DNA from 2 places in the Brevibacillus sp. FSL K6-6036 genome. Region 2 is predicted to be linked to the other one. Evidence: riboswitches for the same ligand, from Rfam matches in the RefSeq annotation. Region 2 holds a riboswitch; the other holds the start of a gene.
What was found. Region 2 has a riboswitch for cyclic di-GMP ahead of NST37_RS23920 (methyl-accepting chemotaxis protein). Riboswitches for the same ligand answer to the same signal wherever they lie in the genome.

Region 1: linked by a shared signal. The riboswitch ahead of NST37_RS04105 (transglutaminase-like domain-containing protein) and the one ahead of NST37_RS23920 (methyl-accepting chemotaxis protein) in region 2 are both predicted to bind cyclic di-GMP.

What each region holds. Positions count from the first base shown of each region.
Region 1 is NZ_CP150173.1:786,348-801,513, reverse strand. It holds gene NST37_RS04145 (methyl-accepting chemotaxis protein) at 1-652, shown strand, start outside; gene NST37_RS04140 (Crp/Fnr family transcriptional regulator) at 717-1,364, shown strand; gene NST37_RS04135 (Crp/Fnr family transcriptional regulator) at 1,406-2,059, shown strand; gene NST37_RS04130 (ABC transporter permease) at 2,108-3,988, opposite strand; gene NST37_RS04125 (ABC transporter ATP-binding protein) at 4,001-4,768, opposite strand; gene erm (23S ribosomal RNA methyltransferase Erm) at 5,173-6,114, opposite strand; gene NST37_RS04115 (metal-sulfur cluster assembly factor) at 6,625-6,942, opposite strand; gene NST37_RS04110 (collagen binding domain-containing protein) at 7,143-12,116, opposite strand; gene NST37_RS04105 (transglutaminase-like domain-containing protein) at 12,485-13,288, opposite strand; cyclic di-GMP riboswitch class I at 13,303-13,389, opposite strand; gene NST37_RS04100 (class D sortase) at 13,481-14,158, opposite strand; gene NST37_RS04095 (response regulator) at 14,181-15,166, opposite strand, start outside.
Region 2 is NZ_CP150173.1:4,891,825-4,906,990, forward strand. It holds gene NST37_RS23900 (Glu/Leu/Phe/Val dehydrogenase) at 1-373, shown strand, start outside; gene NST37_RS23905 (DEAD/DEAH box helicase) at 478-1,923, opposite strand; gene cspD (cold-shock protein CspD) at 2,098-2,298, opposite strand; gene NST37_RS23915 (transporter substrate-binding domain-containing protein) at 2,502-3,371, opposite strand; gene NST37_RS23920 (methyl-accepting chemotaxis protein) at 3,512-5,485, opposite strand; cyclic di-GMP riboswitch class I at 5,585-5,677, opposite strand; gene NST37_RS23925 (hypothetical protein) at 5,889-6,323, shown strand; gene NST37_RS23930 (YxcD family protein) at 6,311-6,607, shown strand; gene NST37_RS23935 (response regulator transcription factor) at 6,896-7,588, shown strand; gene NST37_RS23940 (sensor histidine kinase) at 7,566-9,746, shown strand; gene NST37_RS23945 (glycine betaine ABC transporter substrate-binding protein) at 10,002-10,940, opposite strand; gene NST37_RS23950 (proline/glycine betaine ABC transporter permease) at 10,952-11,791, opposite strand; gene proV (glycine betaine/L-proline ABC transporter ATP-binding protein ProV) at 11,793-13,193, opposite strand; gene NST37_RS23960 (hypothetical protein) at 13,445-13,993, shown strand; gene NST37_RS23965 (HAMP domain-containing sensor histidine kinase) at 14,249-15,166, shown strand, end outside.

The DNA.
Region 1 (15,166 bases), 1.1 Mb from region 2:
CCTGGAGCAAGGGATGCCCGTCAGCAAAGTCATGGATTCCTCCGTATACGGGATTGCCTATCTGGCCGGCGGACTTCCCATCAAGGAAAATGGAATCATTGCCGGTGTCCTTGTCTTTGGAGTCGGCCTGGATCGACAAAATACGCTGACACAGATCGCCGGGCATTTGTCGTCGATCGTCGAAGAGGTTTCTGCACAATCCATCGAAATGCAGAAAGGCTCTGAAGTCTTATCCTTGCACAGCGAAAAACTGCATACCGTCACGACCGGGATGCTGGAGCAGTTGAAAACGACTTTTACCGTATTGAAATCGATCTCGCAGATTGCCAAGCAGTCCGAAATTCTCAGCCTGAATGCCTCGATTGAGGCCGCACGGGCTGGCGAACACGGCAGAGGCTTCAACATCGTCGCCGGAGAAATGCGCCGTTTGGCAACGATGTCCGGAGATTTTGCCAAAGAGATTTCTCAGAACCTCTCTTCACTCCAAGCAGAAATGGCCTCGATCTCGGAAATGGTCCTGGACTCGAAGAATCTGACCCAGGGACAGACAGAAGGCATAAGAGAGCTGGCTTCGGCCATACAGGAAGTAAACCAGGAAGCCACCCTGCTCCAGCAGATGTCAAAAATTCACTCAAGCTCCCCGACCGGGTAGTCGAAACCGCCAACCGAGCCCGTTTTTCGAGCATCCACAATTCCAATTGTAAGGAGTGTTCGATATGGTATCTCCGTTTGAAACCGATGTGAAATGGGAATCGTTCCTGAAGTACGGGACCCGGCAATTTTGTAAAGGAAAAACGATCATATACAAGCAAGGCACGATGGGAGAAGGTTTTTACTACCTCCATAAAGGTCTCGTAAAAATCATTTCCACAACGGCAAAAGGGAATGACCGTCTGTTAAACATCGTCGTTCCCGGCCAGATCATGGGCGTCCAATCCATGGATCGTCATACGCACTTCACCACAGCCGTTGCCGTAAAGAACTCGGTCGTCTACCACTTCTCCTGTGCCCAATTTCAAGAAATGCTCAAGGCTCAACCTGAATTGCTCTCGCTGTTCACACAAACTGTCAGCCAGAAACTGCGTATTCTCCTTTTTGCCATCAACATGAAAGCGCTTACTTCGGAAGAACAGATCGCCTCCCTTCTTTTGAATCTTTGCGATGATTTTAAGAACTACGAGGTTCCGCTCACCCAGCAAGACCTGGCCGACTGTGCCGGTCTGACGCGGATCACCGTCTACAAGATTCTGAAGCAGTGGAAAGAAAGCGGAATTATCGAGATCAAAAACCGGACCTTTGTCATCCAGAAACCGGAATTGCTCCGCTATCCGTATCGATACACCCAGACGGCGTTGACTGTCTAGCTTCCGCTGTCCAAGGCAGATCACGAGAAAAGGAGATCGCCATGACCAATCTGCGCTACAAATGGGCCCCGTTTTTGATGTATGGCCAAAAGCTGGAGTATAAAAAGAACGCCACCGTCTATCGCCAGGGCGAACAGGGAAACGGTTTTTACTACCTGGATCGCGGCGGTTTAAAAATCATCCTCTTATCCGCGAACGGACACGAGCGCACCATCGACTACGTGCCAACCGGCGGATTGTCTGGCGAGCACGGGGCCTTTAAAGGGCCCTACGTGACTTCCGCCATCACCACCTCCCCTTCCGTTTTGTACTTCTTCTCCGATGAAGCGCTGTCCAATATATGCAAAGATCACCCCCAGGCCGCCGTCCTTTTTACCAATTCGCAAATATACAAGGTTCGGCTGCTGGCTGAAATCATCGCATTCCAGGACTGTCCGGTCGAACAGCAGATGGCCCATTATTTGATCAGACTATACACCGTTCATGAAAATGAAAACGTCCCGATCGATCAAACGTCATTTGCCCGCTACATCGACACCTCCCGCATTACCGTAAACAAGATTTTGCAAAAATGGCGGCAGCAAGGGCTGATCGAGCTTTCCAACCGCGGTGCGATTCGCATTGCAGATGTCGAAAAGATCAGGGAAATTGCTTATAAAACCGGGGAGTTGGAGGGAATGAGCCTTTGGCAGTAGGCCGCTTCCCTCCATAAAAAAACCCCCGGGAAATCGGGGGATTTTCGCTTATGCTTCTTTCGGCAGGACAATTCCTTTGTAAAGCTGTACCGTAATCCAATAGTAAAATGTGTAGATGACCAGGAAAATGCTGATCGGTACCCAAATGCCCACATACGGTTCTTCCAGGATAAACGAGAACATGTTCATCCCTACGAGAACGTGAACCAGACCGATCAGGGCAGGAAACACGAAGACGACGAACAGCTCCTTGTAAATCGAACCGACAAGCCATTCCTGGCGAACTCCGATTTTGCGAAGCATGCTGTAGCGGTCTTTGTCCCGGGTAGCCCCGGACAGGATTTTAAACATCAGGCAGCTAGCCATCATCGCCAAAAAGGCAATTCCGAGGAAGAAGCCCATGAACATCGTCCCGCTCGTAAAGGCATAGAGGCTGGCATATGTGGTGTATTTCGAATAAAGCTGGGGACCCTCGGCTCCAGTCTCATCAGCATACAACCGGGTTTGCCGCTCATCGATTTCTTTCAGCTCCTGCTTGTACTTTAAAAAGTCATCCACCTTGGCGAGCACGACCGAGCGCTCTTCTCCCTGGATACCGCTATACTTCGTTTGATCGACGATGCGGACTGCCTTGCCGTTGATCATCTCGTAGCTGTTGATAAATTCGCCCGTGACCGCTTCCTGCCAGTCAGGGGGCATCGACTCGATGTCCGGCCCCAGGTTTTCCTCAGGATGATCATACACGCTGTACACCTTGGACGGGAGAGACGTTGACACGCGCTTGACCCGGTTGTCCGGATCGTAGTCCTCCAATCCGATCGTGTTGATTAGCGGCGGATCCGCCAGCAAATCGTCCTTCAGGTAGTAAATCCCCGCATCATCCACCTTGTATCGGTACGTGTTTTGTTCCTCGACCGTCATTGCTTTCAAGGCTTCATAGTCTGCAGGCACAGGCTTGTGAATAATGACGTCATAGACTTTTCCCATTTCCGCCATCAGGCTCACGTTTTTCTGAAAAGCCATGCCCCCAGCCATTGCCCCAACGCCGAGCGCGATCAGCATCGCTACCGTTCCGAGCACCTTTGTCAGGTTGTTTACGCGAAAGCGAAGCTGCGCGAATGTGAAAGCATTTAGTTTACGCTCATTCCACACCCGATTCTTTTTCAACGCATTTACAAACACCGGCAGCAGGGTGATGAAAATCAAATAGGTTCCAATGGTGGTAGCTGATGCCGCGATGAAGAGTCCGATTTCCCTGAGCTCTTCCATATGGACAAGCGCATAATAACCTGCTGCGAGTCCGGCAAGGCCGATCAGTGCAAGCAGAACCGTAGCGAAGCCCTTTCGCTGTACCCTGTCATTTTGCTGTTCGGCCCGGATGAGGTCCAGCTCTGTCGTACGGGCCAGCTTGATTGCATTGACCGATGACGTCAGCAGAAAGAGCACCAAAAAGAACCCGCACGTCATCATGATCGAAGGGAGATAGAAGGGCTGGTAGCCTTCAAGCGAGATATCGAGCTGCTTCATCAGCAGGCTCCCTACCCCGCTCGCCAGCCCTGCTCCCGCGATGGTGCCGATGACCAGGGAAATGATCCCGAGCACAAGCGTTTCCAAAAACAGGATTTGGCTGATCTTCCTCTTCTTCGCGCCCAATATCATATACATCCCGAGTTCTTTGCGTCTGAGCGACAGCAAGAACGAGTTGGCGTAAAAGATATAGAAGAAGGTAATGAACGCCAGCAAAACAGAGCCTACATTAAAAACGAGCTGGATCGAACTGATCACCGAATTTTGTTTCGTAAAGTCACCATTCAGCGCCAGCGTCTGGAACATGTAAAAGATCGTAATCGAGATGACCAGACCGATCAGGAGAACCAGATAGTCCTTCATCATTTTTCGCATACTTGAAAGCGAAAGCTTCAACAGCATGTGCATTCCCTCCTAGCGCACATCATGCGATGCACCCAGCTCGGCAAGTACATCCAGGATTTGCTTGAAGAATTGCTGACGGTCTTGTGTCCGGTGAATTTCCGTATACAATTTTCCGTCCTGAATAAAGAGAATGCGCCTGCAATAGCTTGCACTGAAAGCGTCGTGCGTGACCATCATGATCGACACGCCGTGGTTCTCGTTCAGATCGGTCATCGTCTCCAGCAAGCTTTTCGCGTTTTTGGAGTCAAGCGAACCGGTCGGCTCATCAGCCAGCAGAATGGCCGGATCATGCACCAGCGCACGTGCGGCCGCAGCCCGCTGCTTCTGCCCGCCGGAAATCTGGACCGGGTACTTCTGCAATATCTCCTGAATCCCCAGCGTTTGCGCCACCTTGTGCACCTTGGGGGCAATCTCGCTCGAAGAGACGCCTTGCAGCGACAGGGGCAGGGCGATATTTTCATACACCGTCAAGTTTTCCAGCAGGTTGAAGTCCTGAAAAATGAAGCCTAGCTTTTGCGAACGGAAGTCCGCAAGCTGATTCTGTTTCATCTGGGTGATGTCCGTTCCGGCGATCTGAATGAATCCGTCCGTGGGGCGATCCAGTGTGGAAATGACATTCAGCAGCGTCGTTTTTCCGGAGCCGGAAGGACCCATGATTCCGACAAATTCGCCTTCCTGGATAGTCAGCGATACTCCTTTCAACGCATGCGACTGACTTTCTCCTCGATTTCCGTATATTTTTTGAACGTCTCTGACTTCAAGTACAGATGCTTTCACATTTATTCCTCCCAAGCTTATTCCCGAAACTCAAATGGCAGTCGGTTTGCTTCTCGTTGTATTAACTGTAACCAGTTTCCAGACAAGTAGCTATTGATCTACCTTACATTTTGCTTTCGGTTTTGTAAGGAAAACTTTGTTCGAGCTTGGGTGGAGAGATGAAAAAGGAGAAAACCGCTTAAAGTACGGTGGGACACCTGCTCGAGGGTTGTACTGGCCGGCTGCATTCCAAAAGCGGAACCGCGTCCAAAAGCAGCCGGTTCCCGGTGCTTTTCAAAGGTTGGACTCTTAAAAGAGTGTTCCGCTTTTTCCATTTCGCCTAGGTAGGTGTCCCAAAGACTTTCGCGTTTTTCTCCTTTTTCATCTCTATCGCTTTTCGTGTTTTTCTTGCTTTGTTTTAAAGATTATTTCTTTTGTTTTGGGTTTTTTAGCATCCTTGGCTTTGATATCTTTGGCATTTTTGGCTTTGGCATCTTTGGCGCCTTCGCCCTCGGAATCTTCGGCATCTTCTTCTTTGGCACCTTCGGCCATCGGCTTGGGTCAACATACCGGAGCATCGAGTGAAAGAGCTCCCCCCACTGTTGCTCATTTAGAGAAGACACCGCTTGATTCCGCTCCAGTCTCAACGCTTTTACCACATGCTTGATTTGGGAAGGGGTAAAAATTCCCTGTAAGGCCGCAAAGACAGGCGCTTGCGGCTGCTGGAGGATATAAGTGGCCAACGCCATAAACCTTGCATGAGCTTGCAGTGGAACCAATGGACTTTGCTTTCTGAAGATCGTTACTATTGCTGACTCGACCTTTGGGGGCGGTGAGAAATGGTCTGGCGATACTGTCCGGACGAGCCTGAGATCAAACCACATCCGCCATTTCAGGATTCGTGGATTCGTAATCCGCACACTGGTAAACCGTTTGGCCGCCCCTTTTTCCATGATGAGCACGGCTCTCTGCAACGGAACAGCAGGGTCGTCCAGAAGCTTCCCGAGTATCGGCGTGGTGATGGAGAATGGAATATTGGCCACGACACTGAACGGACTTTTGGGAAGGTTGAACTGTAAAAAATCTTGCCTGTTCATCCGAATATTCGCTACTCCTTGCATCTTATCGAGCAGCTTCTCGGCAAAAACCGGATCGTTCTCCACAGCGATGACTCTTGCCGCTCTTTTTGCCAACGGGAATGTTATCGCCCCTTTGCCGGCGCCGATGTCTATTACCGTATCATTCGGCGTTATCTTCGCCATGTCGATCATGTCTTTGCTCAATTGTTTATTAATCAACAAATGTTGTGCAGAGAAGTTTGAGGAGATCCGGGATTTTCCCCTGGATGTCCGTCTATTTTTGGGCATAAAAAGCACCTCATTCATTCGTAGTAGGGAATGAAAAAGGCACAGCACAAATAAACCTGGACCATTTCTAAAAAAATGGACAGGTTATACATGTTCTGTACCTTACATTACCTTGTACGCATGAATGCGATGCAACACATAAAATCGGGTCCTCCCTAATGGGAATTCATAAAGGATGTACATCTATCGGTTAGCAACATCGTTCTACATGAGTGCAGTTTTTTCGGGGCGCACTCAAGTTATAGAGTAACTTACGGGAAAGAACAAGTCTATTCTTTCCTTTGAATTCCCGATTTATTTTCTATGCTGCTTCCGCGGGCCAGCAATCTTGCATATCACTGTGCAAAAAAGGGTGCGTGTAGAAATCTTCAGGGTTTCACTGATCCGCTGCTGCTGTTGGCTCCTGATCGGACCGCCCGTTTTGGTGAAGCGGCAAAAAGCTCAAGTATGTCAGGCTTGAGCTTTTTGTCATGCTGTTTGGAGCTTGTTGTTCAGACTTTTCCCGGCCGCTTACACATGGGCCCTTCGATTTCTGATCTCTTCCCTCGCACGGTCATTCATTCGGGCCGGACTCCATCTTGGCTCAAAAACGAGGTTGACATGAACGTTCCCTACCCCTGGAATGCTTTTGGCTTTGGCTTCCACATTGCTGACGATCATATCGCGAAGCGGGCATTCGGGAATGGTCAACGTCATAGTGACAGTCACATTGTTTTCCTCATCGACCGCAATGTCGTATACCAGGCCCAGATCGACAATGTTCACACCTACTTCCGGATCGATCACTTCTTCGAGCTCTGCCCAGAGCTTTTCTGTTACATCCATCATTCCATCCCCCTTCATGAGGATAGGTTTTCCTTTGTCGCCCTGTTTATTGCATTGGCCGCGCGATTCCATATCCATATGCTTCAAGCCGTAGCATTCCCGCAAATAAAAAGAGGCTGCCCCGCCAGCAGTACAACTACTTGCGAGACAGCCCCAAGCAGGCTTATGGTTTATTGATGTCCGTTTGAATGTGCGTAATTCCGTTACATGTTGCGCATGGAACGGGTTCTTCTGTAGAGCCACGCTCCAAGAACAATGAGGCCGGCTCCCGCCAACTGAAGCGGGAGGTGGCTCTCTTCTCCAGTCTTCGGCAGGACCTTTTTGGCTGCCTTGTCCGGATGGATGCCGCCAGTTGGAACATCTCCATCTACCTCATACAGCATTTCCTCTTCATTGCCGTCTTTATCTTTGACAATAATCGAGAACGAATCTTTTTGTTTTTTACCGCCGTTAGGCGTGTATACCCATTTGCCGCTCGGATCGACTGTGACAGTACCATGCTTAGGCTGTTTGCCGATGGTTGCCGTTCCGCCTTCTGGCACTTTCACCGAGCCGACAGGCTTGTCTACTTTCTCAACGGGCTTCGTTGGACTCGTAGGCACGCTCGGGCTTGGGGTAGTTGGCTCCGGATCTACCGGTGTCACCGGCGCTGGATCTACAGGTTTTTCCGGTGTTGGTTCTACCGGAGTTGGCGTGACAGGCACTTCCGGCATGGAAGGCTCGCCAGGCTTGGACGGCTTGGACGGAACGCCCGGTATTTCTGGTTTCTCTTCAGGCTCGTCCCGATCCGGTCTGTCCGGCTTGTCCTTGCCTGGTTTCTCAGGCTTTTCCGGTTTCTCCGGGTCTACCGGCGGATTCGGCGGATCAACCGGTGGGTTTGGCGGGTCTACCGGTGGATTCGGTGGATCTACCGGAGGATTTGGCGGGTCTACTGGTGGATTGGGTGGGTCTACCGGTGGCGTTCCACCGCCGCCTCCGCCAGAGTAGCGGACGTTCCCGATCGTTACGGTTGTAATCTCATTCTTTTTAATCTCGAATTCAGTTAGTCTGTCTTTGATGACATAACCGCTGGGTGCTCGTGTTTCCTCGAAATAATAAAGGCCAGGTCTGAGATCTGGAACGTGCAATTCACCGTTTTTGTCCGTGGACAGTCCGCTCAGGATCGGCTTCTTGTTCTCGTCCAACACTCTGAACTGCGCACCTTCCAGCTTGACGTCTGGTCGATTGGAATCGACTTTGGTCAGTGTTGCAGAACCCGGGATCAGCTTGTTCGTAAAGATTTTCTGTACGACTTCGCCTTCATTTACGATCTCGAACTCCAATGTTTCCTGACTGACCAGATAATCAGTTGGAGCTGTAATTTCGACAAATTGATACTTTCCTGCCTTCAGGTCTGGTATCACCAGTTTGCCATTTTCATCTGTTGAAAGGTTCGACTGCAGCGTTTTGCCGTCTGCATCGCGGAGCTCAAATACCGCTCCTGCCAGCGTAATGTTATGGTCAAACTCGTCTACCTTCACGAGTTCTACTGAACCGCGATTCGCAACATTCTTCATCGTCCATGGAATCACGGCAGTCTGATTTGGCCGAATCGTGAAAGGAATCGGTGTTTCATCCAGCTTGTACCCTTTCGGCGCACTTGTTTCGATTAACTGATAATCTCCAGGCTCCAATTTCGCGAGATAGAGCTCTCCGTTTGCGTCAGTTACAAGCGAAGTGTGGTCAGCAACGTCTTCAAACTTATCGCCGTTTTTCCGCTGGAGTTTGAAGACAGCGCCTTCGAGCTTCTTCTCGCCATCCTCCGAATCGACTTTCGTCAATTTAAAGCTCCAGTCGCCTTTTTGGTTTGTAACCGAAATTTCTTTGTCTTCTTTGAAAGCAATCAATTTGCCGCTTGCGTACGCTTCATCGACGAGATACCCAGATGGGGCCGATTTTTCTTTGAGTACATACTCTTTAAAGCTGTATTTTTTCTTTGTTACTGCTACTCCCTGTTCATCGGTTACAAGCGTTTCAAGCAGCATTTTGCCTGTCTTGTCATACAGTTCGAATGTGGCTCCTGCCAATAATTCACCTGATGCGGCATCCGTTTTCACGATTTTGATGAATGCTTTCCCAGCAGGGAACGCCCCTCCGCCAGCTCCTGACAAGCTGACTTTGATTCCACCTTGTCCACTGCCATCGTCAGCCAGGGACGTTCTTCCGGCAAAAGCGGCGCTGTTCTTGATGTATTCTCCATTTTCCGCGATGATGAACGACTTGTATTCCAAAATATAGGCGCTCTCAATCGGCTTTTTGAAGATCAATTCAAAGCTATGCTCCCCATCCGCTGGCGTAAGAACTTTCAGTTCGTAGTCCGCGGGATCGGCTGGTTCGCCTTTGCTCACTACCCCGTTGGCATCCACCACCGTCTGATAGAGCTGGAAGGATTCCGGAAGGAGCACTTGATTGTCAGACAGCTTGTCCGTTACTTTCGCACCGGCATCGATCCAGGACTGATTTCGATTCAGGTAAATGGTCCAGAACGCATTTTCTGCATCTGCCCCTGTTCCCTGCTTGCCTTGTTTAAGGATATACTCCCCACCATGCTTTGGCTTCACCGAAGCGGATTGGGCAAACAACGCCGGCCCGCCGCCATCGCTCATGGTTGCATCGTTCATGTATTCTGCCAAGACCTCATGGCCTTTCAGGCTCGTCTGGTACGTGATGCGATATGCAGAGTCGATGGGATCTTTAAACGTCAGTGCAAAGCCTTCGTGACCTTCACTGTTCTTCAGCCCGCCTTCAAACGAATACGCACTGCTCGGCAGCTCTTCTTTAACCTCTACCTGGTCGGCTCCACCCTGGAGGTTCAAACGATTCACCTTCAGGGATTCCTTGACAAATGTTTGCTCTCCCTGATAGAAATCCTTGATCACCGCCTGGTTAATCTCTTGCAGATTGTAGTTTACATCGATGATCCAGGTGATGGTTTTCGTTTTAGGGTTATACGTCCCCGTTTTATTCCCGTTGTTCTTGGTGTAACGGTCCGAGGAAACCGTTGCCGAATCTTCCCTCTCGTATGACACTCCGTTTTCAAGCCATGTCAGCTTTCCATGGTTGGTAATGTCATGGGCATTGAAGTAGTTCGGGTCAAACTTTGTCTTGTACTCGATGTCCACTTTCGTGCTGATCGGATGATTGAACTTGATCGTAAACCCTTCGCGATAATTGTTGATGGGCTCGATCGTGTAATCTGTCCCCTCTGTCAATCCGGAAATTTTCAGGCTATCTTTGTCAAGCTCAATCCCTTGGCCCTTGTAGTGGTCGGTGATGACAACTTCGTCCATTTGATAGTTGTCATAGTTCAGATACATCTTCCAGAGAATGGTCTTGGTGCTGTAGTTGATGTCCTCGTTTTTGGCGTCCTTCCAAAAGATGACCTGGTACATCCCTTTCGTTGCCTGTTTAGTCGTGCCATCGTACATCTCTGCCTTGTTCGTCACATTGACACTCTTGCGAACACGGTCCTTCGCTTTTGTGTCGTAAATGATTTCATAGGCAGACTGAACGCCGTTCGGAAAGTCCAGTTTAAAGCCGTTTGGAAGTGTATCGTCTATGATGTATTCATTAGAAGCCACTTGGTTTCCCCGGGTCGCCTTACCGTTTTCGTCGATGGTAACCTCGTAGACTTTCAGTGTGTCCTTGAGGAATTCCTGAGTCTGCTCAGTTTCAAAGGTATCGACAATCCAGGCACTTCCCGGTGCAATCACTTGCTCATTGTAATTGTACTCAATGGACCAAGTGAGGGTTTGTGTAGAAGACTTGTAATCAAGAGACTTTTTCGCGAGCGGTTCGCTGAATGCCACACTGACGGATGCTGAATCGTCCTTTGCGTACGAACCGCCCGTAACCGACACATTGTTGGTGTATGTCGTATTTTTGGCCTCAAGGATATTTGTTTTGTACTTGACGCGATACGCTTTATCGATATCTCCAAAGACCAGCTGGAACTGATTGCCGGAGACTGTTGGCTGTATCGTCACAGCACTTCCCTGCCTTACACTTCCGTCCAGCATGACCTCCAGCTCATATACCTCGACAGAAGAAGAAACGAGTTCAAGTCCGGCAGGTATGCTATCCTGGAAGGTCGCGCCTGTAATCTTTTGCTCGCCCTTGTTAAAATCGACAACCCAGTCGATCTCGCTTGGGTTCATTTTCTTGGCTGTTCCTTGCTTGTCCATTTCTTCCCGGATATTGGCTTTGAAATGAACGTTGATCGTTTCTCCGAACGGAAATTCGATCTGCTGCTTCGTTCCCCCGGAAAATTTGCTTTCGTCAAAGGTTCGCCAAACCTCAAACGTACCGACGAATTCGTCATTCTCCACATCTTCGCTAAAAGTGAAGGTAACGGTGCCTTCCGGTGTTACTTCAAATGTCCCTACGTCCCCCGTGAGAGGTCCATCCAAAAGTCGGTCTACCTTAAATTTGTCCGGCAGATCGAAGGTAAAAGTGTCGCCACCCTTATAGGTGTGCCCCTCCGGAAGATGCCAGTCGAAGATGATCTTTACCATTGATCCCTGATCAGGACGAATCTCGGTAATGTTATTACCTTCCTCATCCTTCATCACCACTTTTGTTATGATGTTCTCTGGTGATTTTTCGGGCTCTACAGGTGGTGCTGGGGGCGGTGGTGGCGGTGGCGGGTCTGGCACCGGATTCGTTCCGGTTCCTGGATTTTCCGTGCCTGGCTGCGGATTCTCCGTGCCTGGCTGCGGATTCTCCGTACCTGGCTGCGGATTCTCCGTGCCCGGCTGCGGATTCTCCGTGCCCGGCACTGGATTCTCCGCACCCGGCTCTGGATTCTCCGCACCCGGCTCCGGATTCTCCCCACCCGGCACTGGATTCTCCGCACCCGGCTCTGGATTCTCCGCACCCGGCTCTGGATTCTCCCCACCCGGCTCTGGATTCTCCCCACCCGGCTCTGGATTCTCCGCACCTGGCTCTGGATTCTCCGCGCCTGGTTCTTGATCCGTTCCCGGCTCGGACACCTCGCCACTTGTTGGGGCACCTTCTTCACTGGTGATTCCTGCGTTCATCGGTACTTCATTGGCACTGACAAACGCGGATGGCAAGAAGAGATTCACCAGCAAAGCGAATACTAAGTAAACAGATAAAAGCTTCTTTCGCTGCCACATCTTAACTACGTTCACCTCGCATGTTTAAATTGGCAAGGTCGTACGACTCTAGCAGCGATTACCCATATGAAGTTTTGATAATGCTGCCAGTCCCCTTTTCGCCGGGGAAGAAGAATATGACACCTTGCACAATCCTGAGAGCATGTTTTTTTCGTTGCTTCCTCCTCTCCATTGTTCTTTATTTGTAAGTGTCTAAAGCTGTTCTTTCTTGGTGGCGACTTACATCAAAATTTGTATGGTTTTGGCTGTTAAGCCACAAAACACACTATAAAAGATCACTCTGAATTTATTCTGAATAGGAGAAAACGAAAAGCCGCCCGCCTCTTTTATGAGAGGGAGCGGCTTCTGAGCAGTTCCTGCATCGTGTCCTAATACTGCTTTTCTATGACATATTCACTTTTATTCTTGATCATGGCCGGCTTTTTCGTTCCCTTTACCATAATCGAATCATATGTTGTATCGACCGTAATCCATTCGTTCGTCTCTTTCAAGTAAATCTCATTCCAGGCATGGTATTGCGGGATGTCGTTTTTCCGTCCCATCACCAGCTTGGCAGGAATCCCCTGGCTGCGCAGCATGGCGGCAAACAGCGATGCGTAATCGTAACAGATGCCTTGCCCTGCAGTCAATGTCGCATCTACCGAAGGGATGTATTCACTCGTAACTTGATTGGCTTTTGGGTAATCGTACTGGACGTTTTGGATCACATAATTGTAGATAGCTTGTACCTTTTCCTTGTCGGTCTTCAAGCCCTTGGTCAGCTCTCTGGCTTTTGCGGTCGCATTCGTCTTGTCGTTCCAGTAGATCATCTGGATCGGTTGCAGGAAAACGGCCTGCGGGCTTGATGCCGTCAGGTTCACTTCCTTGCTTTCTATCGAACGGTATTTATTGTTCGCAACGTGTTGCAGGAGTGTAATCGTATATTTGCCATCTCCTAGCTGTAGTGGGAAACGGTTGTTGTCTTTTACGCTATAATAGAAGTTCTGGTTGTCTTTCGTGATTTTTACTTTTTCATTGACTGGCTGTGCCGAATGATGGTGTTGAACTTTGACGATTCCATTATTGAGCTCGCTTACATCAATAAAGGAAGGAGCGGAGCTCGCCCACGCAGTCGCTGGAGCCGCCAGCAAACACATGCCTACCACTGTCATCGAAAGTCGTCGAAAAAACACAAAAAAACTCCCCTTTCGGTAGCTGGCTGCCATCTTGCATACACAAGGAAGGCCCTATAGCTTTGCGTCTCTAATTTTCATTAGATTTGCCATTATCGTTTGAAAGTTTTAAAATCAAATATACTAAAAAAATAATAGCATAACTTTACTAGAAAAGGGAGCCTCATCCTATCTTTTCTTGAAAAATATCAATCACTCTGTCATTTTTCCCCTAATAATCAGTCGGTGTGTCGGATTGTGCATCGGATGGCAGGTGATGAGCGTAATCTCCTTATCTTTTCCGTTCCCTTCCAAAACCCACACCTCTTCGGGCTTTACATACAATTTTTCTGTAACGGTATAGGAAAATTTGCTCTTGCCGTTGTCAACCTCGATCTTGTCTCCTGCAGCCATCTCATCCAATCGATTGAAATTTCGACCGTATGTAAAGTTTCTGTGTCCAGCGATGGCATAATTGCCGACTTCCCCGGCCCTCCCGGTGTTTTCGATGCTCGCAACCGTCGTTTTCATATTGTTATCTGATGCACCGTGCAAAATGGGCAGCATTAGACCAATCTTTTCAATCGTCAAAATACCTTCCATATTCTTATAGCTGCCAAAGTCCGGTGCCGGCTTTTTCCCGTTCTCCTTCTCGGTCGCAGCATCGGCACTTTCTATCGCTGTCTCGCTATCTTCTGTTGAGGAAGGAATTGCCGGTGCAGGATTTGATCCAGCGGCCTCTTCCCCATTGGAAATATTCTGCAAACTGTTTTGCCATTCCTCGACAAGCTTTTGCTGCCGGTAGTCCTGATACTCTTCAGCCAGTGTTGGATAGCTCAGCACAACGATTCCGGCCACGATCAGAAGCATTGATAACAGTCTCATTTTCATGGTTTGCCCGTCCCTGTCCGTTTTAGGTTTGATCCCCTTTTTTCCATTGTTCATACCACTCCGTCAGTTCCTTGCTGGGAGCAACATCGAATTCCTCTCTCAGCTTGGTCGAGATCAGCTTGAACTGCTTGCTCACCTCGCCTTGGTGGTTCAACATGGCGTATATCTTCATTAAATAGAAGTAGCCCTCTTCCATTACTGGAAACTTTTCACGTATCTTTTGATAAATCAAAATCGCCTCGGTATATTGTTCAACCGATACGTAATATTCAGCAATTTGCTTGACATGGTTCAACCAGAGCAACCGCAAGCGCTCCTGCTCGTACTCTGCCCACAAATACGGATGCTCCTCCAGAAAATCGCCTGTGTACTTGGCCATGATAGACAAGTGCTGTTCCAATGTCTCTTCTGTAACTTTGGGAGCATCTCGCACCAAGGCTTCCCATTCCTCAACATCCAGCTTCACATCTCCCCACACCAGTCGATACCCTTCATCCTTGTATTTAATCTCCAAATCGAAGCCAATGCTCTTAATCATTTTCCGAATCTGATAAATGGCCGTATGCAGCTGTGTCCTCGACCGGACTGAATCGTAATCAGGCCAGAGCAAATCTATCAAAACCTGCTTGCTCACTGTCTTATCCCGATAGTGTACCAGATACGCAAACAGCTCCTGCCCCTTCAGTGTTTTCCAGGGAAGATATTGTTCGTTGCCTTGTTGATCGAGATAATGCAAGCTTTGCAAGCAGCAGAGTGTCATATGTTTTTGGCTGCTGTAGCTGACCGAGGTCTTCCCGGCGGATTCTGCCACCCGTTGCAGGGTCACAGCCAATCTGCCCTGATGGACAGGCTTCAACAAATAGTCGAGTGCGTTCATTTCAAAGGCTTTCACGGCATACTCTTGAAAGGCGGTAACGAAAACAATGTGAAGTTGCGGCTGAATGTTCAACAAGTGCTCAGCCAATTCAAATCCATCCATATCGATCATCTGAATATCCAGGAACGCTA
Region 2 (15,166 bases):
CGCTGCACTGGAAAACGTGATCACATTGAAAAATGCCCATAAAGTAAAAGCCCGCATCATCGCCGAAGCGGCCAACGGCCCGACTACGCCCGAAGCAGACAAAGTGCTGCACCAAAACGGCGTCTTGGTCATCCCCGACATTCTCGCCAATGCAGGCGGCGTGACCGTCTCGTACTTTGAGTGGGTGCAAAACCTGATGAATTACTATTGGAGCGAAGCCGAAGTAAACCAGAAGCTGCGCGACGTCATGACCCAGTCTTACTGGGCCGTTCGTTCAATCGCGCAGGAGTACAAAACGGATTTCCGCACAGCCGCTTACATGATCTCTCTCAAACGCATCGCAGAAGCGATGAGAGCAAGAGGCTGGGTGTAGAGCTCCTGCACATCCCGGATAAAATAATCAAAGCCGCCCGGCATCAGCGCTTGGCGGCTCTTTTTGTGGCCTAGATCCGGCGCAGAGGTTGCTCTGGCGCTGCTCTAGTCTCTATTGCGGTCACGGTCGCGATCCCGATCCCAGTCTCTTCTGTTTCTGTTGTGTTGGGCCGGTCTTCCTTTTCCATGCCCCGCTCGCGAGAAGCCGCCTCCGCCTCCACCGCTCCGCTTGGCTCCGGTACGCGGGCCTCTGCCTCTGGACTGATCCATCGTTTTTCTCTTGCCTACTCGCAGAGGAGCTTCCTCTGTCAAACGGACAGGAGTGGTGTCCGGTTCCTTGGTAAGCAGCTTCAACGCAGCTGCGACCAGCGTTACGGAATCGACCTCATCCAACAGCTGCTCAGCCAACGACTTGTACATGCTCAGCTCATCGCTGCCTGTCGTCTCCATCAGTTTGTCCACTGTCAGACGCTGTTGTCCCTCGATCGCTTCTGCAAGCGTCGGAACAGGCTTTCTTTCCATCTTGCGGTTGGTAGCCTTCTCGATATAACGCAGGTGGTCGGTTTCTCTCGGAGTGACCAGCGTAATCGCCAAGCCTGTTTTACCCGCACGCCCGGTTCTGCCGATGCGGTGGACATAGCTCTCTGAATCCTGCGGAATGTCAAAGTTGTACACGTGAGTAACACCGCTGATATCCAATCCGCGAGCGGCCACATCAGTAGCGACCAGCACTTCGATCGTGCCTTCCTTGAATTTGCGCAGCACGCTGTCGCGTTTTGCCTGATTCAAGTCTCCGTGGATACCTTCCGCACCGTATCCGCGCTTGTTCAGAGCCTCTGCCAGCTCGTCTACGCGGCGTTTGGTCCGTCCGAAGATAATCGCCAGCTCAGGTGAATGGATGTCCAGGAGACGGCACAGAACATCAAATTTCTGCTTCTCCGGCACTTCCATATACTGCTGCTGGATATTGGGAACGGTCAGTTCCTTCGCCTTGATCGAGATGGTAACAGGGTTTTTCATGAAATTGCGGGCAATTTCCTGGATCGGGCGCGGCATCGTCGCCGAGAACAGCAAGGTTTGCCGCTCTTCCGGCATCTCTTGCAGAATCGCCTTGATGTCGTCGACAAAGCCCATGTTGAGCATTTCATCCGCTTCATCCAGTACGACCATTTCCACACCGTGCAGACGAATCGTCTTGCGGTTCATATGGTCCATGAACCGGCCCGGAGTCGCAACGATAATTTCAGGGCGCTTTTTCAATGCCCTGATCTGGCGCTGGATATCCTGTCCGCCGTAGATCGGCAGAGCAGTCACTTTTTTGTGCTGGGCAATCTTGTTCAGTTCTTCGGCTACCTGAACAGCCAGTTCCCGGGTGGGAGTGAGGACAACCGCCTGGATCTGTTCCTTTTCGCTATCCACTCTTTCCACGAGCGGGATGCCGAAAGCAGCGGTTTTCCCTGTGCCGGTTTGTGCCTGCCCGATTAAATCCTGTCCCTGCAGGACGGTGGGGATCGTCTCCTCCTGAATCGGTGTCGCCTCTTCAAACCCCATGTCACTAAGGGCGCGGGCTACCAGATGATGGAGCCCAAAATCATAAAATGTTGCCAATGCGCGTCAATCTCCTTTGCTTAAATCTAAATGTCCTACCACTTAAAATGACCGAAAAAGAGGGCTGTATTCCTGTTGATGGAATAAGCCCTCTTTTCGCGTCTATATCAGAAGGATTTACAGTTTGTTTACGTTTGCAGCTTGTGGACCGCGATTGCCTTCCACGATGTCAAATTCAACATTTTGTCCTTCTTCCAGGCTTTTGAAACCATTTCCTTGGATCGCGGAGAAGTGAACGAATACGTCGTCACCATCTTCACGCTCAATGAAACCAAAGCCCTTTTCAGCATTAAACCATTTTACTTTTCCGATCACGATTGTGGCCTCCTCATGTAAACAATTGATAAAAAGCAAGAAAACCTCAAAACCGTTTCCGCTTGAAACCTCATGAGAGGCCGCAAAATCGTTCCCGGGTATTCATGTCTTTTTAACATAGATAATATCATACCATCATTTTCGTCAATTAGCAAACATCGCTGCGTGCCTACACGCAGCGATATTTCCACTATAGCAATATTTGGCTATTGGAGCCACTTTTTGTACAGCTCATCAAATTTGCCTTGCAGCTTCATTTCATCCATCCATACATCCAGATAGCTGGCAAAGATAAAATCTCCGCGGTGGATCATGTACGCTTTTTCGCTTTTGGTGAAAGGATTGGAAGTCAAAGCCGCATACAAGCGCGGGTCTGCCTTTTGGTAAACCATGGCTTCCAGCGTGTCCGTAATCATCACATCATAAGTGCCGTTGGCTACGAGGCCCGGAATGTCGAGGTTGTTTTCCACTACTGTCACCTTCGCGTTTGTCAGGTGCTCGCGAACAAATTTTTCGTTGGTTCCGCCTGGATTCACGCCAATGCGGACAGTCGGCTTGTTGATGTCTTCAACGGTTTTGTACTTGTCTTTATCCTCTTTGCGGATCAGCGGAGCCTTTCCGAATTGGATGTAGCCTTCGCTCATGTGGGCCTTTTTCTGTCTTTCGGTATTGCGGGTAACGCCGCCAACAGCGATATCGAATTTGTCAGCCAAAAGGTCATCCATCAATGTCGGCCAGGAGGTTTGGACGAAGCGGGCTTCTACGCCCAGACTTTTCGCAAACTCTTTCATGGCGTCGATATCGTAACCTTCAAACTCGCCAGTCTTCGGATTCAAATATGTGAAAGGTTTGTAGTCACCCGGTGTGCCGATGAGGATGTACCCCCGCTTAATGATCGCATCGAGGCGGGACTCAAACTTTTTATTTTCCTGTTTCAGATCGGTATTTTTCGCGTATACAGCATTTTGATTGGCCGCCGCGACAGAGCTCATCGCCGAAGCATTGCCGACTGTGCCTGTCGCAAGCAAAGCAGCGGCTACAGTACTTGCCATCATGAGTTTTTTCCAGTTTTTCATCTTCTTCTCCTCCAGATCCAATGCTTTTGTCTTTGTTTCTGCCTCAACACTTTCCAGATGTTTCCTGCTATCTCCCAGAGGCATCCCCCCTTTCGCAGGAGGCTTTTCCTACTGATATCCAAAATGGCCACAGCGTATGGCTACAGCGTAAATTTCCCAAGCCTCTTCTGCATTTCATCCACCACATCTTGCAGCTTGCCGACGGATTCGGCAATATCTTCAATCGTACGCAGTTGTTGATGTGTCGCTTCCGCCACATTTTTTGCATCCTCGGATGCATGGTTGGCGATGGCGTGCATTTCTGCCACCGATGCGCTTACCTCTTCCGAACCGGCCGACATTTCTTCCGAAGCGGCGGAGACTTCGAGGATGTGGTCTGCTACATTGCGCGATGCGCTCATGATGCGATCAAAAATGGCTCGCACTTCCTCGATCAGCTCAACACCGTCTTTCACGTTTTTATTCCCGGCATCCATCGCCTCGACTGCTTCCGCGGTATCCTGCTGGATTTCCTGGATCAGCTGAGCGATTTTCGCCGCCGATTCTTCAGACTGATGCGCCAGACTCTTCACTTCACCCGCTACAACCGCGAAGCCGCGGCCATGCTCGCCTGCCCGTGCCGCTTCAATCGATGCGTTCAAGGCGAGGAGATTGATCTGTGAGGTCAGCCCGCTGATCGTGTCAAGAATGCTTTCGATTTCCTGGGACCGCGCATGCAGTTTTTCGATGGCTGTCGACACCTTGGCAGTGCCCTCTCCGATACTCGTCATTTGCTGCACGGCGTGATCTACCACCGTAGCGCCCTGCTCAGCCTGTTTGGCCGCCTCCTGCGCAGATTCCGATACCCGCGAGGATGTCTCCGCAATCTTCACGATGCCGACGGCCATATCATTCATCGAAAGCGCGACTTCCTGCGCACTGCCAGCCTGCGCTGCGGCGCCGTCAGCAATTTGTTGAACAGAGCTGCTGATCCGGTTTACTGCCTGGGTCGCTTGATCTATCCCGGCAGATACTTCCTTGGTAAAGGAGAGCACCTCATCCGAAGACAGGGAGACACCCTGGATCAAGTCCTTCAAATGATTCACCGTTTGGTTGAAATCGCGGGACAACACGGCGATCTCGTCTTTTCCTTGCACGGTCACGCTATTGGTCAAGTCGCCCTTCGCCACCACCTGCACCACCTGGTTCAGACGCTGAATAGGCCGGACCATGCTGACTGCCACGGCATAAACGACGGCGATAGCGAGAACGATAGCGACACCGGAGATGATCAACAGCTTCACCATCAATTCAGCGATAGGGGCATGCAGCTCTTCAGATGGAGCGGCAATAAATACCCCCCAGTGTTGGTCAGTAGACGCGTAGGATGCGAACATTTCCTTGCCATCCGCCTCGTACTGAACCGTTCCCTCTCCGCCGCTTTGGATCGCTTGGAAAGCCTCCTGCAGCTGCGGAATATCGGTAGTAGCCAGAGACTCCTTCAGGATCAACTCTTCATTTGGATTCCAGACATAGGTTCCTTTTTGACTGACGAGGAAAGCGTAGCCTGTCTGCCCAAAGGTTTCCTCGGAAACGGTTGTCTGAATTTCGTTGATCGGGATGGTAGACCCCATGTACCCGTACTGCTTGTTGTTTTTCATCAGCGGTACGATGATCGTCACGATATTGTTGCCGGTACGCTTGGAGACGACCGGCTCCGAGATGATCACTTTCCCTTCGCCTTTTCCCGCAGCCTGAAAGTGCTCCCTGTCGGAAACCTGTGTCACTTCGCCTTTGAAGTTGATGACACGGTTTCCGGTCAGGTCGTAGGAAAAGAAGAAGGTTTCAAACTCCGGGTGTTGCTTCTGGGCGTCCTGAATCAGCTTCAGGTCCTTTGCCTGATCGTTGTCTTCCGAGATCATTTTGGAAATCGTTTCGAGAATGATAATTTTGCTGTTAAAAAACGTTTCAATCTGTTCAGACAGATTTTTTGCGCTCAGCTCGGCTTCCTTGTCAAGGCTCGTTTCCAGAATACTCGAGGAGCTCCAGTAACTCGCAACAGATACAGAAATCAAACTGATAATTAGCAGGATGCTCATCACCACAATCAGTTTTTGCTTGAGACTGTTTCCCATGGATATGATCCCTCCCTATCCCCCTACACGCGACGACCTGCCTTCTTTTTTGGGCACAAAAAAAAGAAGACTGCCATTCCGACAGCTTCTTTGCTTCGGTCTGGCAACCCGGCTGTCGTAGCCGCATTTTTATGCAGCCTTAGACCCGTGGCTTTGCGTCCCCGCCTTTCAGTGGGTTTGCCTTTTTCAGAATTTTTAATTAGGTTAAAAATACTATAGCAAAATTATAATAACATACTCATAACCTATTGAGCGTAGTAAATGAGGACTATTTTGCGAACAAAAAAATATCATACAATCTGTGACAAATCATCATTTACTATCAATACCGGTTGAATAAGCCGGAAAATAATCATAGACTTATATATAGACGGAAAATAAAAAGGAGATGACTTTTCCTATAATGAAAAAATTACTGATGTTGGTCATTGCGTTTGTCCTTGTACTGGCTCCAACTGGCTTTGTAACCGATCACGCCGATGCCAAAGGCTACAAATCCGGCAAAAAGTCTATCGCTCCTACAAAAACGACGCCGAACAAAGCGGATTCCAATGTAAATGCGACGACGAACAACAACACCACGAATTCCACAACACCGGTAAAAAATACATCTACTGCTGCACCGAGCAAAGGCGGTTTCATGAAAGGCCTGCTCGTCGGCGGTCTGGCAGGATTGCTGTTTGGCAGCCTGTTCAGCGATTTGGGCGTACTCGGCTCCATCCTCGGATTCATGATCAACATCCTCGCGGTCATCGTGTTGATCGCTGTGATCCGGAAGGTTTACTTGCTCTTTAAAAACCAGCGTAAAAAGCAGGAATGGGATACATGGAAACGATAAAAATTCTTGAGCAGGACATTATAAACGCCATTTGCATGCATGTGGCGAGCAAAAAGCAGATTCAGCCGCAAGAGGTTGCCGTCGAGCTGATGTGGGACGAGGACTACGGTTTTTCCGCTGAAGTGTACGCCAACGACCGCAAGCAGATCTTTATCAAAATCAACATTATTGAAGCGATCCGTTATTGGCTGCAGACGTACATGCACCGCGATCCTTATTCGGCCAGACTGGAACTCGTTCTAGACGAAGAAGAAGGCATTATCGCCTATGCGAGCTACGGCTGATAAAAACGCAGCACAATTCTGCACGATCATTGTTTGCCATAAAAAAGCATCATCGGAAAATTGCTGAGCTTTGATCCGAATGCTGAGCTTTGACCCGCAAGCCGGACACTTTACCAGGTGCCCTGTCTTGCGGGTCATTGTTTTCTTTTTCGCCTATCATTTCTTTTCGTAAGAATTTTGTAAGGATTTTCAAAGCCCTTTTGTAAAAAGTACCCGGTATGATAGAAATATCTCCTCGGTTCGGGAAATGAACAGACACAAGAAAGATTCGTAAGGTGGGAAGCTGGCGTGTCCAAGTATAATGTGCTTGTCGTGGACGATGAAGCAGAAATCCGCGACGCGATCGAAATTTATCTCAAGAACGAAAACATCAAGGTATTCAAAGCGGAGAACGGACTTCAAGCTTTGGAAGTGTTAAACAGCGAGGATTTGCACCTCATTATCATGGATATTATGATGCCGCAGATGGACGGGATCAAAGCGACCTTTGCCATCCGGGAAAGCCGAAACATTCCGATCATCATGCTGTCGGCAAAATCGGAGGATACGGACAAAATCCTCGGGCTTAACGTCGGAGCGGACGACTATGTAACGAAGCCGTTTAACCCGATGGAGCTGGTAGCGCGGGTCAAATCGCAGCTGCGGCGCTATACCCATCTGGGGACGTATGTTGCGGGCGAAGACGAAATTCACGTCAGGGGGCTAGTCCTCAACACGACCTCCAAGACGGTTTTTGTCGATGACGAGGAGGTTCGCCTGACCCCTACGGAGTACAAAATCCTCGAGCTGCTGATGAAAAACAAGGGCCGTGTCTTCTCCATTGAAGAAATATACGAGCTGGTCTGGAAGGAACCGTACATGAACGCCGAAAATACGGTGGCTGTACATGTGAGAAGAATCAGGGAAAAGATCGAGATCAACCCGAAGGAACCGAAATATTTAAAGGTGGTATGGGGAATTGGATACAAAATCGAAAAATAAGCTGGGGCTGATTCTGGTTTCCCTGCTGTTCCTGTGTATGACCTCTCTTTCTTTCCTGGCGTCGGCGGACATCGCTTTGCGGACCGATTACCTTCAACAGGACCGCTACTACAAGACAAATGGCTTCCAGGAGGAGCTCAGCCAGTTTATCGACATGGTCAAAAGGCTTCATTTCAACTACCGGGGGTATCCCGACAAAACAGATATGGAGAAGCTCGGAGAAGATCAATACGAGCAGCTCAAGAGCGATTTCGCGAGCAGCTCTGCGGGGCAAATGGAAGAAATCAACCAGCATTACGCTTCACTGATCGCGGAAGCCGAGGCTTCCGGAAAAGCGGCGAATGTCCCCAAGCTGGAACAGGCAAGAGACCAGGAACTGCAAAAGATACGCCAGTCTCAGGAAGAATCGTTCCGGCAAGCGGTGAAGCAAGCCGTTGCCGCAAAGGACCAGGAATACAGGGATCTGGAGGATAGCATCGCTTTGCGGAGCGGGTCATTCCGCTACTACATCGTGAACAAGAACAGGGACGAGGTGTACACCAATGTACCGACCCCTCCTTCGGTGGAAGAACTGAAATCCAACTCTGTCTATTCCATCCGCTTTCCTAACAGCGACAACGAAACGGATAACAGCTTCCGTTGGATCAATCACTTTTTTCAAACCAATCACTGGGAAGGGATCATCTACGTCCCGAAAAATGTGGAAGGATACAGCCTGATCCACTCCAACGCGCAGTATTATGCGGCGATCCGCGAAAGGCTGTTCAAGGAATGCGCCCTGCTCGTCATCACCGCTGTAGCTGCGGTCGGACTGTTCCTGTATTTGCGCAAGCGCGCAGCCGAGCTCTCCTTTGTCGAAGGCTCGCTCTTCTTGCTGCGGCGCATTCCCGTTGACCTGCGAATCTTCGTGCTGTTCTTTGCCGTCTTCTGCGCGGTTGTGCTGGCCATCTCCGTCTCGTTTTTTTCGCTGCCTCTTCGTCCCGAGCAGCTCATTATCCTCGGGCTGGAATCGTTCGCCGCAGCCTACGTTACGCTCTGCTTGATAGAGGCCGCTCGGATGCTACGGGACCGAGAGCTGTGGCAGCGGCAATGGCAGAAAAGCTGGTTTGTCAAATACCGTGAACTGCTCACGGATGTATTGGCCAATCGAAACATCTTGGTCAAGCTCATCCTGATGGTTGGCCTGTCGCTTGCCTTTCCCGTGAGCGCATTGGTCGCTCTCATTTCCCTTGATCGTCGCGAAGAGCTCTTCCTGTTGGTTTCAGGAGCTTACTGCCTGTTTTACCTCACTATCGTGCTTCCGTACATTCTCAGGAGAATCAGCCTGATGAACAAAATCTTCCGCGGTGCCGAAGAGATGGCAGCCGGAAATCTGGACCACCAGATCATCGCGACAGGCAAAGGAAAAGGAAACCTGTCCCGCCTGGCCGACAACCTGAACAATATCAAGCAAGGCTTCAAGGAATCCGTCGAAGGCCAGATAAAAAGCGAACGGCTCAAGTCGGAGCTGATCACCAACGTCTCCCACGACTTGAAAACGCCGCTCACCTCTATCGTCAACTATGTCAATCTCTTAAAAGGGGAAAATCTGAAGCCTGAAGAGGTCGCAAGCTATATCGAGGTGCTGGACAGAAAGACCCAGCGGCTGAAGGTGCTGATCGACGATCTGTTCGAGGCATCCAAGATGGCCAGCGGAGCGGTAGAGCTGCAGGTGGAGAACGTCAACGTGGCTTCGCTTTTGAATCAGGCCCTGGCGGAGTTCAGTGACAAGATCGAGGAGTCCTCGCTCACCTTCCGCGTGCAGGTCGAGCAGCAGCAGATGTTTGCCAAGCTGGATGGCAACAAAACGTGGAGAGTACTGGAAAACCTGATCGTCAATGCGCTGAAGTATTCCATGCCGAATACGCGCGTGTACGTCTCCCTGTCCGAGCAAAACGCAGAAGTCATCCTCACCATGAAAAACGTCTCCGCCTACGAGATCGACTTCGATGCCGAAGAACTGTTCGAGAGGTTCAAACGGGGTGACAAATCACGGCATACCGAAGGCTCCGGCCTCGGTCTGGCGATTGCCAAAAGCATCGTAGAGCTCCAGAGAGGACGTCTCGAGATTGAGATCGACGGAGACTACTTCAAGGTCACGGTCGCGTTTCCGAAGTAACCCGGGTAGGTCGTGTTCCGTGTTCCTTAGCTTCCTCACCTCTGCAGCTTCCAGGTCTATAAATACAAAAAAGTACAGCCCTGCACCCGAATGAATCGGGAACAGGGCTGTCTTTCTTTTAGATACCTTGCTTGCATCTTTGTTTGCTTACTTACTCACTTACTTGCTCACTCTTACTTGCTTACCCGCTAACTTATTTGCTTATCCGCTTCCCTACTTGCTCGCTTACCTAGCCTTTTCTCACCGGATTTGTCCTTACTTCTTCAAATCCTCAATCGAGTCGATGTCCATATAAGCAGGAACGACGAGTCCAACCTTGGTTCCTTCCAGATTCGCGCCCAGGTCTTCGACGTCTTTACCCAGCTTTTCATAGTAATCGGCGTGAGTGGTCGGCAGCCATGCCGCTACCATTCCGTCCACATCGCCATTGGCTACGCCAGCCCACATCGGACCTGCTTCCACCTGGCTCAGCTCGACCTGGTACTTCAGCTTTTGTTCCAGAACGGTCTTGACGACATTCGTGCTGGCAATTTCCGAATCCCACGCTACATACGCCAGGGAAATCTTCTTGCCGTCCGCAGGCTGAATGCCCTCAACCCACTTGTTTACCTTTTCTTCGTTGTTTTTCACCCATTCGGCTGCTGCTTCCTCGGGCTTTTTCCCGTCTGCAATGTCCAGCATCACTTTTTCCATGTCCTCGGTCGTCCAATGGAAATTGTCGAGGAAAGCATACGCGCTTGGCTGATCCTCCTTCAACCCTTTACGCACAACCGTATGGATCTCTTCACCTGCTCCGAACACGCCTTTCGGGTCCTTCAAGTATTTCAGCTCATACTTGGAGAACTTCCAGTGCGGTGTCCAGCCTGTGATGATGATTGGCTTTTTGTCCTTGTACGCCTGTGTCAAAGCGGCGGTCATCGCGGCACCGGAGCCCTCGACCAGCTCCCAATCCTTCAGGTCGTATTCCTCGATGGCTTTTTCTGCCGCTTTCATAATGCCAGCACCCGGATCGATCCCGATGATTTTGTAGTCGACCTGGGCTCCGACACCGCCGGAACCGCCGGTTGAACCTTCTGCGGACTGGCCGCCCTGGCTATCTTTTGGCAGCTCCGCGGATGGCGCTCCCGAGCAGCCTGCCATCAGCAAGCTAATTCCCAATACGGCTGCGATTCCTGTGCTCCATCTCTTTTTCATGAAGACCCCTCCTAGGCGTTTTTCTTTTTCCCCATGCTTTGGGTGATCCTATCCAATAAAATGGCCATGATGACGATTGCCAGACCGGCTTCGAAGCCTGCACCGATCTTGATCTGGGTAACGGCGCGGTACACGTCCGCCCCGAGTCCTTTGGCACCAATCATCGACGCGATCACGACCATGGACAGCGCGAGCATGATGCTTTGGTTGATACCTGCCATAACGGTTGGTCTGGCAAGCGGCATCTGTACTTTCACCAGCTTTTGCCACGCCGTGGAGCCGAATGCATCCGAAGCCTCGATCAGCTCGGCTGGCACTTGTCTGATCCCCAGATTGGTCAGCCGGATCGTCGGCGGCATCGCAAAAATAACGGAGGCGATGACCCCGGGCACTTTGCCCAGACCAAAGAAGAAGATCGCCGGAATCAGGTAGACAAACGCCGGCATCGTTTGCATGAAATCCAGAACAGGCGTCACAACATTGCGGACGCTATCCGTTCGCGCACACCAAATCCCGACAGGAATACCGATAATGACAGAGATAAGACCAGCAGTCATAACCAATGCCAGGGTATCCATGGCGTGCTCCCAATACCCCAGATTTTCGATCAGAAGAAGTCCGATAAACGAGAACAGGGCGATTGGCCATTTTCCTGCACGATAAGCGAGCAGCACCAGGACGATGATCAAAAGCCACGACGGCAACCCCGAAAACAACAGGGCAAACAAATCGACAAGACCGCCGATCACTGTCGTAATCATGTCAAAGACGATGCCCAGATGATCATCCAAAAAATCAACCACATTTTCTATCCAACGGTCTACCGGCAACTTAGGAAAAAGCTCTCCCATCCTACTTCACCTGCCTTTCTTCCGCGAAAGCATGCTCCTCATCCGTTTTCACGTCCGCGGCAGCCTGCTTGTTTTCGCTTTTGTTCACACCGATATTCACACGCGTATTCGCGCTTGCATTCAAGCTTGCAGGATTCATCGCATTCGTCCCTGCATTCTCACCGCTATTCGCACCTTCCATCGCAGCGGCAGTCTGATCGGCATGGGGAGTGCTGCCCACTTCCGGATTTACCTTCCCTGCCAGACCTCCCAACACGCTGCCCTTCACGACAACACCGAGCAGGCGGTTTTGTTCCCCGACTACTGCTACCGGAATGTCTGAAAAAGCGACCAGGTCAAACAGCTCGTGAAGCAATGTCTTTGGCGAGACCGTCGGAATCTCTTTTCGCATCACAGACTCCAACGTCAAGGACTCCTGCTTGGCCGTATTCACCGCATCGGCCGTCACTACGCCAAGCAGCGTTTTTTTGCGGTCCACCACATACAGGCTGGAGACGCCGCTGTCTCTCATAAGCTGCAGGGCGACCCGCGGCCCCTTGTCTAGCGTAATCGTTTGGGCCCGCTTCATCACGTGCTCGGCAGAAAGAACCTTGGAGCGGTCCACGTCTTCCACGAATTTCTCCACGTACTCATTGGCCGGATTGGTCAGAATTTCTTCCGGCGTTCCGATCTGAACGATCGCCCCGTCCTTCATCAGCGCGATCCGGTCCCCGATCTTCAGCGCCTCATCCAGATCGTGCGTAATAAAGATAATCGTCTTTTGCATCGTCGCCTGCAATTCCAGAAGCTCATCCTGCATGTCTTTGCGAATGAGCGGATCAAGCGCACTGAACGCTTCGTCCATCAACAGCACATCCGGATCGTTTGCCAGCGCTCTGGCGAGTCCCACCCGCTGCTGCATCCCGCCGCTCAACTGATCCGGGTAGCTGTCTTCCCAGCCGGCCAGCCCGACAAGCGACAGAGCTTCACGCGCTTTCGGCTCGCGCTCAGATTTTGGAATATTCTGTATTTCCAAACCGAACTCTACGTTCTCCAATACGGTCCGGTGGGGGAAAAGGGCAAACTTTTGAAAGACCATACCCAGTTTTTTTCTTCTGACCTCTTGCAGCTGCTGTTCGTTCATCTGCACGATATCCGCATGGTCAATCAGAACTTTTCCCTCTGTAGGCTCAATCAGCCGGTTCAACAGCCGCACCAGCGTCGACTTCCCGCTCCCGGACAATCCCATAATGACAAAGATTTCGCCCGCCTCTACTTCAAAGCTGGCCTGGTTGACCCCGACGGTCAGACCGGTTTCCTTCAAAATCTCCTGCTTGGTTTTACCCTGCTTTACAAGAGGAAGGGCGCGCTGCGGCTGACGCCCGAATACTTTCGTCAACTGCTCTACCTTGATTTTTGGCATAACGTCACCTCCGAATAAATTGTTCGCACGAATCTGACCCTCTTATTGTATCGGTCGGCCCTTTGTTTCCACAAATTTGGTAAGGGGCCATATTCGAGCGTAATCTTTGTTCAGAAAAAACTTTACGTACTTTTTGTTCCGTATTCTCAGTATATCTAGCATATACGGTAAGATTCGTTTATTTACTTTCGTAAACTTCATTAGTACAATCGTTAACAGGTAAATTGACCAGAGGAGCTGCTCTTTTCAAAATGGAAGACAAACATGAAGAAAAATTGAATAAGGCCCAGGAACGGGTCATCGAGACACTAGCCAAGAACATGGAGCTGTATGGGATTACGATGTCTACTGGTCTGTTGTATGGCACAATGCTGTTTCAGGATAAAGCCATGACCTTGGACGAGATGGGCGAAGCGCTCGGCATGAGCAAAACGAGCATGAGCACAGGTGTCCGCACCTTGATGGATTTGCAGATGGTGGACAAAATCTGGAAAAAAGGCACACGGAAGGATCACTACGAGGTCAATCTGGATTGGCACCAGACCTTTATTGATTTCTTCTCCTTGAAATGGAGAGCTGCTTCCGAGCAAAATGTGCATGCGATGAAAAAGTCCCGGCTGGAGCTCCAATCCCTGCTCCAGAACGAAGAGCTTTCCGAAGATTTAAAGGCGCGCGTGGAGAGAAGCATCACCCGCATAGACAACGCACTGGCTTACTACGACTGGCTTTCCCGGTTCATCGACACGATGGAGTCGCATGAGATTTTTGAGCTTGTTCCGAAAGATCCGGTAAAAAAATAGAGAAGCACGAAGCAAAGGAAAAGGCTCCTTTCTCTACTTATCATGTAGAAAAAGGGGCCTGTTTTTATTTGTCCATCAGAAAGCTTGAAGCGTTTTGCCGGCGCTTTTCCTTTTCTCTGTCAGCCATGCTTGTTTCCGCTTGATTTTGGACGGGGCGAAGCAAAAGTTTCCGCAAAAGAGAACCTTGCCAATAAGGCGCCTGCCGCTCCGGTACGGTATAATGGAATCTATACAAATGACAGGAGAAAAGCCGCCATGATGGTTCTCATCTTATTGGCCATATGGGCCTTCGGGGCCTTTGTCTTGTACACGGATCCGAAAAACACGTCTACACGCTGGGCCAGCGCCACCGCATTCGTCGGAGGATGCGGGTTCTTGTCCGCCGTATTCGACGAGACGCTCCTGCCGCTCGTAAAGGACTCGTTTCCGCTTTCCGCTGCCCTGTCCGCCGCGCTGCTCATGGCCAGCAGGGTCTCGTCCTTTATCTGTCAGGTGGGCTTGCCTTACGCGTTTCTCATGTTCGCCGTACACTCCGGAGATTTTCTGCGGCAAAAGACCAAGACCATTCTCCAGTATGCGGCTCTGCTCCCGCCCCTGATCATGCTGCTCATCACACCGATCTACCCGGTGCTGCAGTTTGACTACTGGCTGATGGTGGCATGGGTGATTCCGTATTTTATCGCCGCCAGTCTGATCCTCATCTTGCTGTACAAAAAGGAAAAAGACCCGCTCGTGAAACAGAGCAGGCTGTTTACCAATATTCTCGTCATTTTCCCGGTGCTTCTGGTGTTTATTACCATTTACGTGATGCGGACGCAAAACCACTATGAAGCCTGGAGGTACAACAGTCTGATCGTCGGAATTCAGTTTCTTCTGATTTTGGTGATCAGTGTCAAGTACGGCTTTCTCGGAGTCAAATGGCGCGTGGAAAAACGTCGTCTGGACAGCACACTCCGGGCGATGACGTCAGGGGCGCAAATCATTAACCACACCATCAAAAACGAAGTGGGAAAAATCTCGCTCTACACGGAACGGATGCAGGATTATGCGGAGAAAACCAACCAGCCTGCCCTGCAGGAAGATATACAAGTGATCAAGCAGTCCACTTCTCACCTGCTCGATATGGTCAATCGCATCCAAGGGCAGCTTCGGGACATTGCCCTGCGCGAGGAA